2 regions of the Streptomyces sp. NPDC086023 genome follow, and region 2 is predicted to be linked to the other one. Evidence: riboswitches for the same ligand, from Rfam matches in the RefSeq annotation. Region 2 holds a riboswitch; the other holds the start of a gene.
What was found. A riboswitch is a leader RNA that binds a small molecule or an ion and turns the genes downstream of it on or off. The one in region 2 is predicted to bind cyclic di-AMP.
Positions count from the first base shown of each region.

Region 1: it holds a riboswitch for cyclic di-AMP, as region 2 does, so the genes downstream of both, ACIF6F_RS11585 (M23 family metallopeptidase) here and ACIF6F_RS29455 (M23 family metallopeptidase) in region 2, are expected to answer to the same signal.

Region 1 is NZ_JBITRX010000004.1:459,913-467,469, reverse strand. Features, by position in the region: gene ACIF6F_RS11605 (sporulation protein) at 1-810, shown strand, start outside; gene lhgO (L-2-hydroxyglutarate oxidase) at 855-2,051, shown strand; gene trmB (tRNA (guanosine(46)-N7)-methyltransferase TrmB) at 2,200-2,976, shown strand; gene ACIF6F_RS11590 (PrsW family intramembrane metalloprotease) at 3,020-4,090, shown strand; gene ACIF6F_RS11585 (M23 family metallopeptidase) at 3,999-5,003, opposite strand; cyclic di-AMP (ydaO/yuaA leader) riboswitch at 5,013-5,146, opposite strand; gene ACIF6F_RS11580 (PP2C family protein-serine/threonine phosphatase) at 5,423-6,634, opposite strand; tRNA gene ACIF6F_RS11575 (tRNA-Met) at 6,866-6,939, shown strand; gene ACIF6F_RS11570 (FBP domain-containing protein) at 7,023-7,511, opposite strand.
Region 2 is NZ_JBITRX010000018.1:76,963-84,519, reverse strand. Features, by position in the region: gene ACIF6F_RS29470 (DNA topoisomerase (ATP-hydrolyzing) subunit A) at 1-553, opposite strand, end outside; gene ACIF6F_RS29465 (M16 family metallopeptidase) at 762-2,093, shown strand; gene ACIF6F_RS29460 (M16 family metallopeptidase) at 2,114-3,481, shown strand; cyclic di-AMP (ydaO/yuaA leader) riboswitch at 3,688-3,847, shown strand; gene ACIF6F_RS29455 (M23 family metallopeptidase) at 3,860-4,657, shown strand; gene ACIF6F_RS29450 (GntR family transcriptional regulator) at 4,911-5,597, shown strand; gene ACIF6F_RS29445 (HPr family phosphocarrier protein) at 5,763-6,044, opposite strand; gene ACIF6F_RS29440 (GNAT family N-acetyltransferase) at 6,229-7,557, shown strand, end outside.

The sequences.
Region 1 (7,557 bases), on a different contig from region 2:
GAGTGCCTGCGCGTCGACGCGGCGCCGCTGCTGCTCGGCTCGTACTCCGACGAGGTGGGCCGCGCGCTGTTCGGCGCGACCGCCGAACTGACCCGGCTGGCCGGGTGGATGGCCTTCGACACCGGTCAGCAGGAGGCCGCGCAGCGGTACTACATCCAGGCGCTGCGGCTCGCCAGGGCGGCGGCCGACGTCCCCCTGGGCGGGTACGTGCTGGCCTCGATGTCCCTCCAGGCCACCTACCGCGACTTCGCCGACGAGGGCGTGGACCTCGCCCAGGCGGCCATCGAGCGCAACCGCGGCCTGGCGACCTCCCGCACGATGAGCTTCTTCCGGCTCGTCGAGGCGCGGGCCCACGCCAAGGCCGGCGACTCGGCTGCCGCGGGCGCCGCGCTGCGGGCCGCCGAGGGCTGGCTGGAGCGGGCGCGGGAGGGTGACCCCGACCCGTCCTGGCTGGGTTTCTACTCGTACGACCGGTTCGCGGCGGATGCGGCGGAATGCTACCGCGACCTCAAACTGCCGCGTCAGGTCCGCCGGTTCACCGAGCAGGCCCTGTCCCGGCCCACCGAGGAGTACGTCCGCTCGCACGGCTTACGCCTGGTCGTGAGCGCCGTCGCCGAGCTGGAGTCCGGCAACCTGGACGCGGCCTGCGCCCAGGGCACCCGGGCCGTGGAGGTCGCCGGGCGCATCTCCTCGGCCCGCACCACGGAGTACGTGCGCGACCTGCTGCACCGGCTGGAGCCGTACGGCGACGAGCCGCGCGTGGCGGAGCTCAGGGAGCGGGCGCGACCGCTGCTGGTGGCGCCCGTGTGACCCGGATGTCAGTCGGGGGGTGCAGTATCGGGGTGGGAGGTGGCATGGAGCGCGTGCACTGCGATGTGGTGGTGGTCGGCGGTGGGATCGTCGGGCTGTCGACCGCGTACGCCCTGTCGCGGCTCGCGCCGGGGACGCGGGTCGTGGTGCTGGAGAAGGAGGCGGGCCCGGCCCGTCACCAGACCGGCCGCAACAGCGGGGTGATCCACAGCGGGATCTACTACCGCCCCGGGTCCCTCAAGGCGCGGTTCGCGGTGCAGGGCGCCTCGGAGATGGTCAAGTTCTGTGCGGAGCACGACATCCCGCACGAGGTGACCGGCAAGCTGATCGTCGCGACCGACCGTTCGGAGCTGCCGCGGCTGCACGCCCTGGTGCAGCGGGGCCGGGAGAACGCGATCCCGGTCAGGGAGCTGGGCCCCGCACAGATCGCGGACCACGAGCCCGAGGTGCGCGGCCTGGCCGCGATCCACGTCGGCACCACGGGGATCTGCGACTACGGCGCCGTGGCGGAGCGGCTCGCGCAGGCCTCGGGGGCGGAGATCCGGTACGGCTCGGCCGTGGACCTCATCGGGCGCCGCGCGTCGGGCGTGGCGGTGCGGACGGCCGACGGCACGGTGGTGCGGGCGAAGGCCCTGGTGAACTGCGCGGGCCTCCAGTGCGACCGGGTGGCGCGGCTGGCCGGCGACGACCCGGCGGTGCGGATCATCCCGTTCCGGGGGGAGTACTACGACCTGACGCGTCCCTCGCTGGTGCGGGGACTGGTCTATCCGGTGCCGGACCCGGCCTTCCCGTTCCTCGGGGTGCACCTGACGCGGGGCATCGGGGGCGGCGTCCACGTCGGGCCGAACGCGGTGCCGGCACTGGCCCGCGAGGGGTACTCGTGGGGCGCGGTGCGCCCGCGGGACATGGCGTCCACGGCGGCCTGGCCCGGGATGTGGCGGGTGGCGGCGCGCCACTGGCGGTACGGCGCGGGGGAGATCCACCGCTCCCTGTCGAAGGGCGCGTTCACGCAGGCGGTCCGGCGGCTGCTGCCGGCGGTCACGGAGGACGACCTCACCCCGGCCGCGGCGGGGGTGAGGGCCCAGGCGGTGCTGCGGGACGGGACGCTGGTCGACGACTTCCTGATCCGCGAGGCGCCGCGTACGGTCCACGTGCTCAACGCCCCCTCGCCGGCCGCGACGGCCTCCCTGCCCATCGGACGGGAGGTGGCCCGCAGGGCACTGGCGGCGCTGGCACCGTAGCCGGGACGCCGGGACCCCGGGCGCGCAGACCGCGCGACCGGACACCGGACCTGGCGACGGCCGGGCACCCGCAGCCGGACGCCCGGCCGGGGGCGGCTCCCGCTGCCGGGATGCCGGGCGGGCCGGCCGCCGTAGAATTGGCGGCACTGTGTCTGAGTCCCTGAACCCCCAGCCCAAGCCCCCTCCGGTGTGGCGCCACCAGCCCCGCTTCCCGGACGGCCCCGCCCCCGACCCGGCGGGCTCGCACCACGAGCGGCGCATCCGCAGCTTCCAGCCGCGCCGGAGCAGGGTGACCACGAGCCAGGAGGACGCGCTCCGCCGCCTCTGGGGCACCTGGGGCCTCGACATCGACGGCCGCGAGGTCCTCGACCTCGACAAGATGTTCGACGGCCTGCCGGTGGTCCTGGAGATCGGCTTCGGCATGGGCGAGGCGACCGCGCAGATGGGCGCCGACGACCCCGGCACCGGCATCCTCGCCGTCGACGTGCACACCCCCGGCCAGGGCAACCTCCTCGGCCTCGCCGAGCGCAACGGCCTCACCAACATCCGGGTCGCCAACGGCGACGCGATCATCCTGCTCCGCGAGATGCTGGCCCCCGCGGCCCTCGCCGGGATGCGCGTGTACTTCCCGGACCCGTGGCCCAAGAAGCGCCACCACAAGCGCCGGCTGATCCAGCCCGAGTTCCTGACGCTCGCCGCCACCCGCCTCGCGCCGGGCGCGATCCTGCACTGCGCCACGGACTGGGAGGAGTACGCCGAGCAGATGCTCGAAGTGCTCAGCGCGCACCCGGACTTCGAGAACACCCAGCCGGACGGCGGCTACGCGCCGCGCCCGGAGTTCCGGCCGCTCACCCGCTTCGAGGGACAGGGCCTGGACAAGGGCCACGTCGTACACGACCTGTTGTTCCGGCGCACCGAGAACTGAAAACCAGCCCTCCGGTACACGTCCGGATCGCTACTGTCGTGGCGTGTTCCGGGTCCTGTCTCGCGCGTCCATCGGGCTGCTCGCGGTCGCCGGAGTGCTGATCCTCGCCCTCGTACGGGAGCAGACCGGCACCCAGGGCTTCCTCGTCGGCCTCGGCCTCGCCGTCCTGCCGGTGCCACCGCTGATGGCGGTGTTCCACTGGCTGGACCGGACGAAGCCGGGGCCGTGGCCCCAGCACCTGTTCGTCTTCGCCTGGGGGGCGTGCGCCGCGGCGCTCATCGCCATAGTGGCCAACAGCTTCGCGACCCGGTGGATAGCGGCGGCGACCCTGGACCCGCGCGACGCCGACCAGCTCGGCTCGATCGCCATCGCCCCGGTGGTGGAGGAGTGCGCCAAGGCCGCCGCGCTGCTGCTGGTCTTCCTCTTCCGCGGTCGGCGGTTCACCGGGATCACGGACGCGATCGTGGTGGCCGGGTTCACCGCCACGGGCTTCGCCTTCACCGAGAACATCCTCTACCTCGGCAACGCCTTCGGTGAGGACCTCGGCAGCGGCACCTCGCTGCTGGACTCCGTGACGGCCGCGACCTTCTTCGTTCGGGTGGTGATGTCCCCGTTCGCGCACCCGCTGTTCACCGTGTGGACCGGGCTCGGCTTCTGCTGGGCGGCCTTCGCGGCCGGGCGGTGGCGGCGCACCGGGCTGCCCCTGGCCGGGCTGGCGCTGGCGATGGCGACGCACGCGCTGTGGAACAGCTCGTCGGAGTTCGGCGAGTACGGGTTCTACGTGGTGTACGCGACCGTCATGGTGCCGGTCTTCGGGGTGCTGGCCTGGCTCGGGGTACGGGCCCGCGGGCGCCGGGAGCCGCTCTTCGTACCGGCGATGCGGGACGCGGCGTACGCGGGGAGTGCGGCGGGCCCGTACGCCGCGGCAGCGGTGGACCCGTACGCGGGAGCCGCGGCCCCCCACCCGCCGGGAGCGGTGGACCCGTACCCGCCGGGAGCGGTGGACCCGTACCCCGGCGTCGTCAGACCGTCAGACCCTTGCCCCGCAGCCATGCCAGCGGGTCGACCGTCGCTCCGCCGGTCCGCACTTCCAGGTGCAGATGGGCGCCCGTGACGTTGCCGGTGGCGCCGACGCGGCCGATGGTCTCGCCGGTGGTGACGGTGCCCGAGGTGACGGACATCGAGGACAGGTGGCAGTACCAGACCTCCGTGCCGTCCTCCAGCTGGAGGACGATGCGGTAGCCGTACGCGCCGGACCAGCCCGCCGAGATGATCTTGCCGCCGTGCACGGCCTTGACCGGGGTGCCCGTCGGCGCGGCGAAGTCCAGGCCGGTGTGCTGGCCGGAGGACCACATCGAGCCGGAGTCGCCGTAGTGGGAGGTCAGGGTGTACGAGGAGGTGGGCAGCGCGTACTGGCCGGCCAGCTTGGCCAGGCGCTCCGCCTCGGCCTTGGCCTCCGCGGCCTCCTTCGCCGCGGCCTCGGCGGCCTTGCGCGCTTCGGCGGCCTTCTTGTCCGCGGCCTCCCGCTCGGCCTTCGCCTTCGCGGCGGCGGCCTGCTCGGCGGCGCGCTGGGCCGCCGCCTTCTCCTGGGCGACGGCCGCGTCGGCCTGGGACTCGGCCTGCTGGAGGATCCGGTTGCGCAGGGCCTCGCCGGCGTCGGTGCCGGCCTCGGCCTGCTCGGGGGTGACGCCCGCGTTGGTGAGCGCCTCGATGGGGGTGCTCTCCTGCGCCGCGTCCGCCTCGTCGTCGGGGAGCAGCGAGGGTATGGATATCGCGACCGGGGGCTTGTCCTGGGCGGTGGCCATGCCGGTGGCGCCGACGGCGGCGATGATGCCGACGCCGAGGACCGTGGAGCTGCGGGCGAGTCCGCCGCGCTGCTTGGCGACGCGGTGGCGGCCGCCGGCGGGACGGGCGGAGTCCTCGGTGGGGTTCCACTCGCCCCATGCCCCGGCACCGGTTCCGCCCGGGTAGGGCGAGTCCGTCTCGATGGACCCGGGGGCTTCGGGGGCAGGCCTGCTGGACGCCACGGGGGCGCTCCTTTCCTTCCTTCTGGCCTACCGGGTTAGCTGACGGGTTCGGAGCAGGAAGGTCTCCTACGGGTCAGAACGACCCGATTCACCCCAAGTTGGTGGTTCCCCGGTTCCCTCACGGGATTCGGCGCGCACGCGCACGGTGCCGTCACTTGCGACGGCTGGGACAGCCGCGCTGCGTTATCGAACGGTAATAGACAACAGGGAGTGATTCCAAGCTCCCTTACTTGATCCTTCACATCAACCGGCCATTCCGTGACCGACGTTGGCCAGAACAAATGCCTCATGGGGCAGCAGAAAGGGATGAGCCGCCTGCGCGGGCACCGTCACTCCGGCCACTTCCGCACCCTGACGATCCGTCAACCGACCGGCTCCCCAACCCGCTTCGCTCACGCTGCGTGGCCGACCGGACGCGCTCAGCGGCGCCGTACCGCAGTGACGGACCTCCGGCGGGCCGTCTGACCCGGCGTCGGGCGGACGACCGCGAGCAGCGCCATGTCGTCGGTGGCCCCGCCGCCGGTGTGCCGCCGCACATCGGCGATCAGGCCGGACAGCAGCTCCTCCGGCCCGGGGAAGATCCGCCCGCGCAGCCGCTCGGCCGGCTCGTAGAAGGCGCCCGCGGCGTCCCGGGCCTCGGAGAGCCCGTCGGTGTAGAGCAGCAGCGTCGACCCGGCGGGGAAGGGCCACGCGTCCGCCCGGTACCGCCCGTCCCCCAGCTCGCCCATGCCCAGCGGCAGGGCGGCCTCCGTGGGGGCCAGCACCTCCGGCTTCCCGTCGGCGCGCAGCAGCAGCGGTGCGGGGTGGCCCCGGTTGACCACGCGGAGCGTGCCGCCGTCCGGGCTGACCTCGGCCAGGACGCAGGTGGTGAACCCCTCGACGGAGTCGAGGCTGTCGCGCCGGGTGCCCTCCCGGGCCAGGGCGCGCTCCACCCGCCGGGTGACGCCCTCCAGGGTGGGTTCGAGCTCGGCCGCCTCGCGGAAGGCGCCGAGCACCACCGCCACCGCCTCGACCGCCCCGAGCCCCTTGCCGCGCACGTCCCCCACCGCGAGGCGGACGCCGTACGGGGTGTCCTGGACGGCGTACAGGTCCCCGCCGATGAACGCGTCGGCGTCGGCGGCCTCGTAGCGGGCGGAGACGTGCAGCCCGCCGACGCGTCCGGCGGGGGTGGGCAGCACCGCGCGCTGGGCGACCTCGGCGACGCCGCGCGCGGAGGCGAGCTGTTCGCCGCTGCGCCGGACCACGCGGTTGATCAGCAGGGCCAGGACGGCGACGGTGAAGACGGTCACCAGCTCGGTGACCGCCTCGACCCGGCCGGAGCTGCCGTTGCGGAGTTGGAGCACGAGCACCGCCAGGGCGGCGCTCGCACCGGTGAGCAGGGTGGTGGTGAAGGCGAAGAGGGGGGCCGCGATCAGGGGCGCGGCGGTGAAGAAGGGCGCCCCGGTGAAGCCGGGCGGGGTCAGGACGTCGAAGACCAGCCCCAGGACGATCAGGAGCACGGGGAGCACACTCAGGAAGATCCGCGCGAACCGTCTGCCGTTGCCGTTGCCGTTGCCGTTGCCCTCACCGATCCGGCCCCGGGCCCTGCCGGCTCCCCGGGCCGCCCGGAAGGATCCTCCTCGCTGCCCCAGCCCCACCACGTCTCTCCCTGACCGGTCCGCTCGCGCCCGCGCCACGGGCCGCTGCCGCCCCGCCTCCCAAGGCTGCGGGCGGGGCGGCCGTACGGCGACCGGGCAGGGCCGAACGGGTGTCGCGCCCCGCTCGTGACCCGGTCCGCGGCCGGGTCACGAGCCCCTCGGGAACCCGCCGGGAAACAAATGGCGTCGAGCACCCCCCGAAATGGCGTAAGCTGTAATCACCGACGCGGGGTGGAGCAGCTCGGTAGCTCGCTGGGCTCATAACCCAGAGGTCGCAGGTTCAAATCCTGTCCCCGCTACTCAGTACGAGGCCCGGATCCTTCTGGATCCGGGCCTTCGTCGTTCCGTGGGTGCCCACCCGCCGCCCCCGCTCCCTCCTCGTTCAGAGCTTGGCGAGGAAGGCGTCCAGGTTCCCCTTCATCCGCTCGACCTGCTGCTCCACGGTGAGCGTCTCCTCGAAGCGGCCGCCGGGCTCGGGCTGCTTCCTGCCCCGCACGTAGAGGGAGCAGTCGAGGTCCGTGCAGATGTAGACGCCGACGGAGTTGCCCTCGCGGCCCTCGCGCCCGGACTTGCGGGCGGTCATCAGGGAGACGCCGGAGCCGGGATGGGTGGTCAGGCAGAAGGTGCACATGCTGCGGTGCAGGAACCCGCGCTTCACGGAGGGGAAGCGCAGCGTGATGCCGACCAGCCGGCCGGCCCGCTCGGTGACGAGGTAGCTGCGGTCGGGTGCGGAGAGGTCGCGCCAGCCGAGGAAGTCGAGGTCGTCCCAGGGGCGTTCGGCCAGGTCGCGGGGCATGGGCAGGCGTTGGGCCTCGCCCTTGGAGCAGTTGATGAACGAGCCTCGGATGTCGGATTCGGTGAGCGCCTTCATGTCCCGCACGCTAATCTTCCTAGACACCCTAGGCAAACCATTAATT
Region 2 (7,557 bases):
TCCCGGACGCGCCGTTGACCAGCAGGTTCGGGTACGCCGCGGGCAGCGCGACGGGCTCGCGCTCCTGGCCGTCGTAGTTCGGCGTGAAGTCGACCGTGTCCTCGTCGATCGACTCCGTCATCAGCGACGTGGCGTCCGCCATCCGGCACTCGGTGTAACGCATGGCCGCCGGCGGGTCGTCGTTCCCCAGCGAGCCGAAGTTGCCGTGGCCGTCCACCAGCGGCAGGCGCATCGAGAACGGCTGCGCCATGCGCACCAGCGCGTCGTAGATGGAGGCGTCGCCGTGCGGGTGGAGCTTGCCCATGACCTCGCCCACGACACGGGCGCACTTCACGTACCCGCGGTCGGGGCGCAGGCCCATCTCGTTCATCTGGTAGACGATTCGGCGGTGCACCGGCTTCATCCCGTCCCGCGCGTCGGGCAGCGCGCGGGAGTAGATCACCGAGTACGCGTACTCGAGGAAGGAGCCCTGCATTTCGTCGACGACGTCGATGTCGAGGATCCTCTCCTCGAAATCCTCCGGCGGCGGGGTCTTCGTGCTGCGGCGGGCCATCGCTGCTGCGGCTCCTCGTGATCCGAGATCGGTCTGACGCGGTCCATTGTGGACCGCCCCGCCGACAACGCCGACCCCGACCCTGGGGGTACCCCCGGACGGGGTGCGGCGAAGGGGCCGCGGAAGGCCCCGGGAACTTCTCCGCCCGTCGGCGCGCTTGCATACAGTGGCAGGACTCTCTCATCGCGATCGAAGGGATCACATGCCCATGGGTCACACGGCCACAGCGCAGGCCGCCTCCGGCGGCCTGACAGCGACCGAGCACCGCCTGGCCAACGGCCTGCGCGTGGTGCTGTCCGAGGACCACCTGACCCCGGTCGCCGCGGTCTGCCTGTGGTACGACGTCGGCTCGCGCCACGAAGTCAAGGGGCGCACCGGTCTGGCTCACCTCTTCGAGCACCTGATGTTCCAGGGCTCGGCCAGCGTTTCGGGCAACGGTCACTTCGAGCTGGTGCAGGGCGCCGGCGGGTCGCTCAACGGCACCACCAGCTTCGAGCGCACCAACTACTTCGAGACGATGCCGGCACACCAGCTGGAGCTCGCGCTCTGGCTGGAGGCGGACCGGATGGGCTCGCTGCTGTCCGCGCTGGACGACGAGTCCATGGAGAACCAGCGCGACGTGGTGAAGAACGAGCGCCGCCAGCGGTACGACAACGTCCCGTACGGCACCGCCTTCGAGCGGCTGACCGCCCTGGCCTACCCCGAGGGCCACCCGTACCACCACACGCCGATCGGCTCCATGGCCGACCTCGACGCCGCCACGCTGGAGGACGCCCGCACGTTCTTCCGTACCTACTACGCGCCGAACAACGCGGTGCTGTCGGTCGTCGGCGACATCGACCCGGAGCAGACGCTCGCCTGGATCGAGAAGTACTTCGGCAGCATCCCCTCCCACGACGGCAAGCAGCCGCCGCGGGACGGCAGCCTGCCGGACGTCATGGGCGCGCAGCTGCGCGAGGAGATCGTCGAGGAGGTCCCGGCCCGCGCGCTGATGGCCGCCTACCGCCTCCCGCACGACGGCACCCGCGAGTGCGACGCCGCCGACCTCGCCCTGACCATCCTCGGCGGCGGCGAGTCCTCCCGCCTGCACAACCGCCTGGTCCGCCGCGACCAGACCGCCGTGGCCGCCGGCTTCGGCCTGCTGCGCCTGGCGGGCGCGCCCTCCCTGGGCTGGCTGGACGTGAAGACCTCCGGCGGCGTCGAGGTGCCCCGCATCGAGACGGCCGTCGACGAGGAGCTCGCCCGCTTCGCCGCCGACGGGCCGACCTCCGAGGAGATGGAGCGCGCCCAGGCCCAGCTGGAGCGCGAGTGGCTGGACCGTCTCGGCACCGTCGCCGGCCGGGCCGACGAACTGTGCCGGTTCGCCGTGCTGTTCGGCGACCCGCAGCTCGCGCTGACCGCGGTCCAGCGGGTGCTCGACGTCACCGCAGAAGAGGTGCAGGCCGTCGCCGCGGCCCGGCTGCGCCCGGACAACCGCGCGGTCCTCGTGTACGAACCGCTGCCCGCCACCGAAGACAACGCCGAAGGGGCAGACCAGTGACCGCCGACGTCGCTTCCTCGATGACCTTCCACCCGCAGCCGCAGGCCGGACAGCCGAAGCCGTGGGCCTTCCCCGCCCCCGAGCGCGGCACGCTCGGGAACGGCCTGACGGTCCTGCGCTGCCACCGCCCCGGCCAGCAGGTCGTGGCCGTCGAGGTCATCCTCGACGCCCCCCTGGAGGCCGAGCCCGAGGGCCTCGACGGCGTGGCCACGATCATGGCCCGCGCGCTGTCGGAGGGCACCGACAAGCACTCCGCCGAGGAGTTCGCCGCCGAGCTGGAGCGCTGTGGCGCCACCCTCGACGCGCACGCCGACCACCCCGGCGTCCGGGTCTCGCTGGAGGTGCCCGCCTCCCGCCTGCACAAGGCCCTGACCCTGCTCGCCGAGGCCCTGCGCGCCCCGGCCTTCGCGGACAGCGAGGTGGACCGGCTGGTCCGCAACCGCCTCGACGAGATCCCGCACGAGCTGGCCAACCCGCAGCGCCGGGCCGCGAAGCAGCTCTCCAAGGAGCTCTTCCCCGCCACCCTGCGCATGTCGCGTCCGCGCCAGGGCAGCGAGGAGACCGTCGGCCGGATCGACTCCGGGGCCGTCCGCGCCTTCTACGAGGCCCACGTGCGCCCCTCCACGGCCACGGCCGTCGTGGTCGGCGACCTGACCGGCACCGACCTGGACGCCGTCCTCGCCGACACCCTGGGCTCCTGGACCGGCGGCACGGGCGAGGCGTACCCCGTCACGCCGGTCACCGCGGACGACACCGGCCGCGTGGTGATCGTGGACCGGCCCGGCGCCGTGCAGACCCAGCTGCTGATCGGCCGGATCGGGGCGGACCGCCACGACCGCGTCTGGGCCGCGCAGGTGCTCGGCACGTACTGCCTCGGCGGCACGCTCACCTCGCGCCTGGACCGCGTGCTCCGGGAGGAGAAGGGCTACACGTACGGCGTGCGCGCCTTCGGGCAGGTGCTGCGCTCCACGGCCGACGGAACCGGCGCCTCGATGCTGGCCATCAGCGGCTCGGTGGACACGCCCCACACCGGCCCCGCGCTGGGCGACCTGTGGCAGGTGCTGCGCACCCTCGCCGCCGAGGGCCTGACGGACACCGAACGCGACGTGGCCGTACAGAACTTGGTCGGTGTCGCGCCGCTGAAGTTCGAGACCGCCGCGGCCGTCGCCGGGACCCTGGCCGACCAGGTCGAGCAGGAGCTGCCGGACGATTTCCAGGCGCAGTTGTACGCGCGACTCGCCGAAACCGGCACGGTCGAGGCGACTTCGGCCGTGGTGAACGCCTTCCCGGTGGACCGTCTGGTGACGGTGCTCGTGGGTGACGCGTCGCAGATCGCGGACCCGGTGCGGGCGCTGGGCATCGGAGAGGTGACCGTGGTCACCAACTGACCTGATTCCGGGCCGACATGAGGCGGGGCCTTGGTGGATTGCCCACCGAGGCCCCGTTTGTGCTCTCTGTCCGTTTCGGGGTGGTCGTTGCCTGAATGACCCGTGGCGTACGCCACAAAACAGCGTGTCCGTTTGGTGATTGTCCGACGATCCGCCTAGCGTCAACCTCGCTGTCCGTCAGCTGTAACAGCCGCACCCGCGGCACCGGACAGCGATCGCCGAGTCCCCGTCAGGCGCGAGCCTGGGGAGCCGGGGACCCACATCAGTCCCTGGGGTGAATCGGACCGCCTCGCCAGAGGTGGCCCGTAGGAGACCTTCCTGCTCCGAACCCGTCAGCTAACCCGGTAGGCGAGAGGGAAGGAAAGGATCAGCCTCTCCATGGCCTTTGGCAGTCGTGCCACCGGTAAGCACCGTGGCCCCAGCCGTCTGAGCCGCAAGAGCGCGAACGTGGCCGGCATAGCCGCCCTCGCGACCACCGGTGTCGTCGGCACCCTGGCCGGCCCGGCCTTCGCCGCCACCGACGCGGACTCCCGTGGCCCCGAGGACACCGGCCTGAACGCCGTCGTCGTCGCCGACGACCTCGCGGGCCAGATCGAGGCCCAGGCCGAGTCCCAGCAGGCCGCCGCCGAGATCGCCGCCGCCAAGGCCCAGGCCGAGAACGAGGCCCGCCAGCGCGCCGCCGAGGCCAAGGCGAAGGCAGAGGCGAAGGCCAAGGCCGAGCGCGAGGCCGCCGAGCGCGCCGCCCGTGAGGCCGAGCGCAAGCGTCTGCTCACCTACGTGGCCCCCGTCGCGGGCTCGTACGTCAGCACCTCGTACAAGGCCGGCGGCTCCATGTGGTCCTCCGGCAGCCACACCGGCATCGACTTCCACGCCGCCTCCGGCACCTCGGTGCACGCGGTCGGCCTCGGCACCGTCGTCGAGGCGGGCTGGGGCGGTGCGTACGGCAACAACGTCGTCATCAAGATGAACGACGGGACGTACACGCAGTACGGCCACCTCTCGTCGATCAGCGTCTCGGTCGGCCAGCGCGTCACCCCGGGCGACCAGATCGGCCTCTCCGGCTCCACCGGCAACTCCAGCGGCCCCCACCTCCACTTCGAGGCCCGCACCTCGGCCGACTACGGCTCGGACATCGACCCGCTGGCGTACCTGCGCTCGCACGGCGTCAGCATCTGACCCGCGACCGCACCCGTCGCCACCGCGGCGTCGCACGCTTCCCGAAGGCCCCGGCTCCCCGAGCCGGGGCCTTCGGCGTGCCCTCCGCCGGAGGTGCGCGGAGCCGGCGTGTGCATCCGACACGTGCAGATCCGGTAAAAAACCATTCCGGAATTCATCGGTGCGCTCCGGAATTCCTCGTTTCTGCAATAGAGTCGGCGGCACACATGTCGACGCCGACCGCGTTTCGCGGGGATTAAGCGGAGGTCCGGTCATGCGCATTCCCGCGCACGCGGTGTGCACGGCGATCCGCGACGACATCGTCGCCGGCGTCTTCGAGCGCGGCAGCAGGCTCACCGAGGAGCTCCTCGCCCGCCGGTACGGCGTCTCGCGCGTCCCCGTCCGCGAGGCCCTGCGCACCCTGGAGTCCGAGGGCTTCGTCACCACCCGCCGCCACGCCGGGGCCTGCGTGGCCGAGCCCACCGAGCAGGAGGCCGCCGACCTGCTGGAGCTGCGGGTGCTGCTGGAGCCCCTGGGGGCCTCCCGGGCCGCACAGCGGCGTACCGAGGGCCACCTGAAGGTGCTGCGCGGGCTCGTACGCCTCGGCCAGGAGAGGGCCCGCCGGGGCCAGGGCGAGGACCTGCGCTCCCTGGGCGGCTGGTTCCACGAGACGCTCGCCCAGGCCTCCGGCAGCCCCGCTCTGATCTCGATGCTCACCCAGCTGCGGCACAAGATCGCCTGGATGTACGTGGTGGAGGCCCCGGCGCACCCCGTGGAGTCCTGGGCCGAGCACGGCGCCATCGTCGACGCCGTGGCGCGCGGGGACGCCGACCGGGCGCGGGCCCTCGCCGCCGCGCACATGGCCCGCACCACGGGGGCGCACCGGCTGCGGAGGGCGCGGGGCGAGGGGCCGGTGAGGGGTTCGCAACCTGCCGTAAACACCGCGGGCGGCCGCCTTTAACAAAGGCCGTATACAAAGGGGTGGCGGAATTCGTCGGGCCGCATTTTTTCCGTGCCCTGATTTCGCCGCGCCATTCCCTGTCCGGCCGAGGTGCCAGAAAAGGAAAATGAGCCGCATCCCGGAACGGGTCACGGCTCATTCGGCGGCCGGAAACCGGCCGGAAGCTCAGACGGTCTCGGGAAGCTCCTCAAGGCCTTCCGCGACCAGCTTCGCCAGGCGGTCCAGGGCGGCTTCCGCGCCATCGGCGTCGGAGGCCAGGATGATCTCCTCGCCACCCTGTGCACCCAGGCCCAGCACGGCGAGCATGGAGCCGGCGTTGACGGGCGTGCCGTCGACCTTGGAGATGGTCACCGGGATACCGGAAGCGGTCGTCGCCCGGACGAAGATCGAGGCGGGACGAGCGTGCAGGCCCTCGGCCCAGCCGACGTTGACGCGGCGCTCTGCCATGGTGATGCCCTTCAGGTTCTGCGGGTTGTCTAGACCACTATCTCACGACCGCCGGGCTGCATCCGACCGACCTTCGGCCCGAGGAAGCCTGCCGTTCGACCTCCCAGCTTGCCCTGGTTCGTCCCTCTTGCCCAACCCGCCGCGCGCGTGGGGTCCGCGGGGTCCCGGGCCGTACTCTTGGCCCATGCGGACGCCGTCGGATCCTTCGTACCCGGCCCACTGGGAAGCGGATGTCGTGCTGCGCGACGGCGGCACCGCCCGGATCAGGCCGATCACCACAGAGGACGCGGGCCGGCTGGTCAGCTTCTACGAGCAGGTCTCGGACCAGTCGAAGTACTACCGGTTCTTCGCGCCCTACCCGCGTCTGTCCGCCAAGGACGTGCGCCGCTTCACCCATCACGACTACGTCGACCGGGTCGGCCTGGCCGCCACCGTGGGGGACGAGTTCATCGCCACCGTCCGCTACGACCGGATCGACGCCACCGGCCGCCCCGCCACCGGCCCCGCCGACGAGGCCGAGGTCGCCTTCCTGGTCCAGGACGCCCACCAGGGCCGCGGGGTCGCCTCCGCACTCCTCGAACACATCGGAGCGGTCGCCCGGGAGCGCGGCATCCGGCGCTTCGCCGCCGAGGTGCTGCCGGCCAACACCAAGATGATCAAGGTCTTCACGGACGCCGGCTACACCCAGAAGCGCAGCTTCGAGGACGGCTCCGTCCACCTCACCCTCGACCTCGAACCCACCGCCGAGTCCCTCGCCGTCCAGCGCGCCCGCGAGCAGCGCGCGGAGGCCCGCTCCGTGCAGCGGCTGCTCTCGCCGCGCTCCGTCGCGGTGATCGGCGTCAGCCGCACCGAGGGAGGCGTCGGCCGGGCCGCGCTGCGCAACCTCCTGGACTCCGGCTTCACCGGAGCCGTCCACGCCGTCAACGCCGCCCTGCCGGACGGTGCGGACGGTACGGGCCGGACGCTGGCCGGCGTACCCGCGTACCGCTCCCTCGCGGGCCTCGACGGCCCGGTCGACCTCGCGGTCGTCGCCGTCCCCGCCGAACGCGTGCCCGAGGCGGTCGCGGACTGCGGCGAGCACGGCGTCCAGGGCCTGGTCGTCCTCTCCGCCGGGTACGCCGAGAGCGGTCCGGCGGGACTGGAGCGGCAGCGCGAACTCGTGCGCCAGGCACGCTCGTACGGGATGCGGCTGATCGGGCCGAACGCCTTCGGCGTCATCAACACCGACCCCGGGGTCCGGCTCAACGCCTCCCTCGCACCCGGCTCCCCGGAGCCGGGCCGCATCGGCCTGTTCGCCCAGTCCGGCGCCATCGGCATCGCCCTGCTCTCCGGCCTGGTACGACGCGGGGCGGGACTCTCCTCCTTCATCTCCGCGGGCAACCGCGCCGACGTCTCCGGCAACGACTTCCTCCAGTACTGGTACGAGGACCCCGCCACCGACGTGGCCCTGCTGTACCTCGAAACCCTCGGCAACCCGCGGAAGTTCACCCGCCTCGCGCGGCGTACCGCCGCC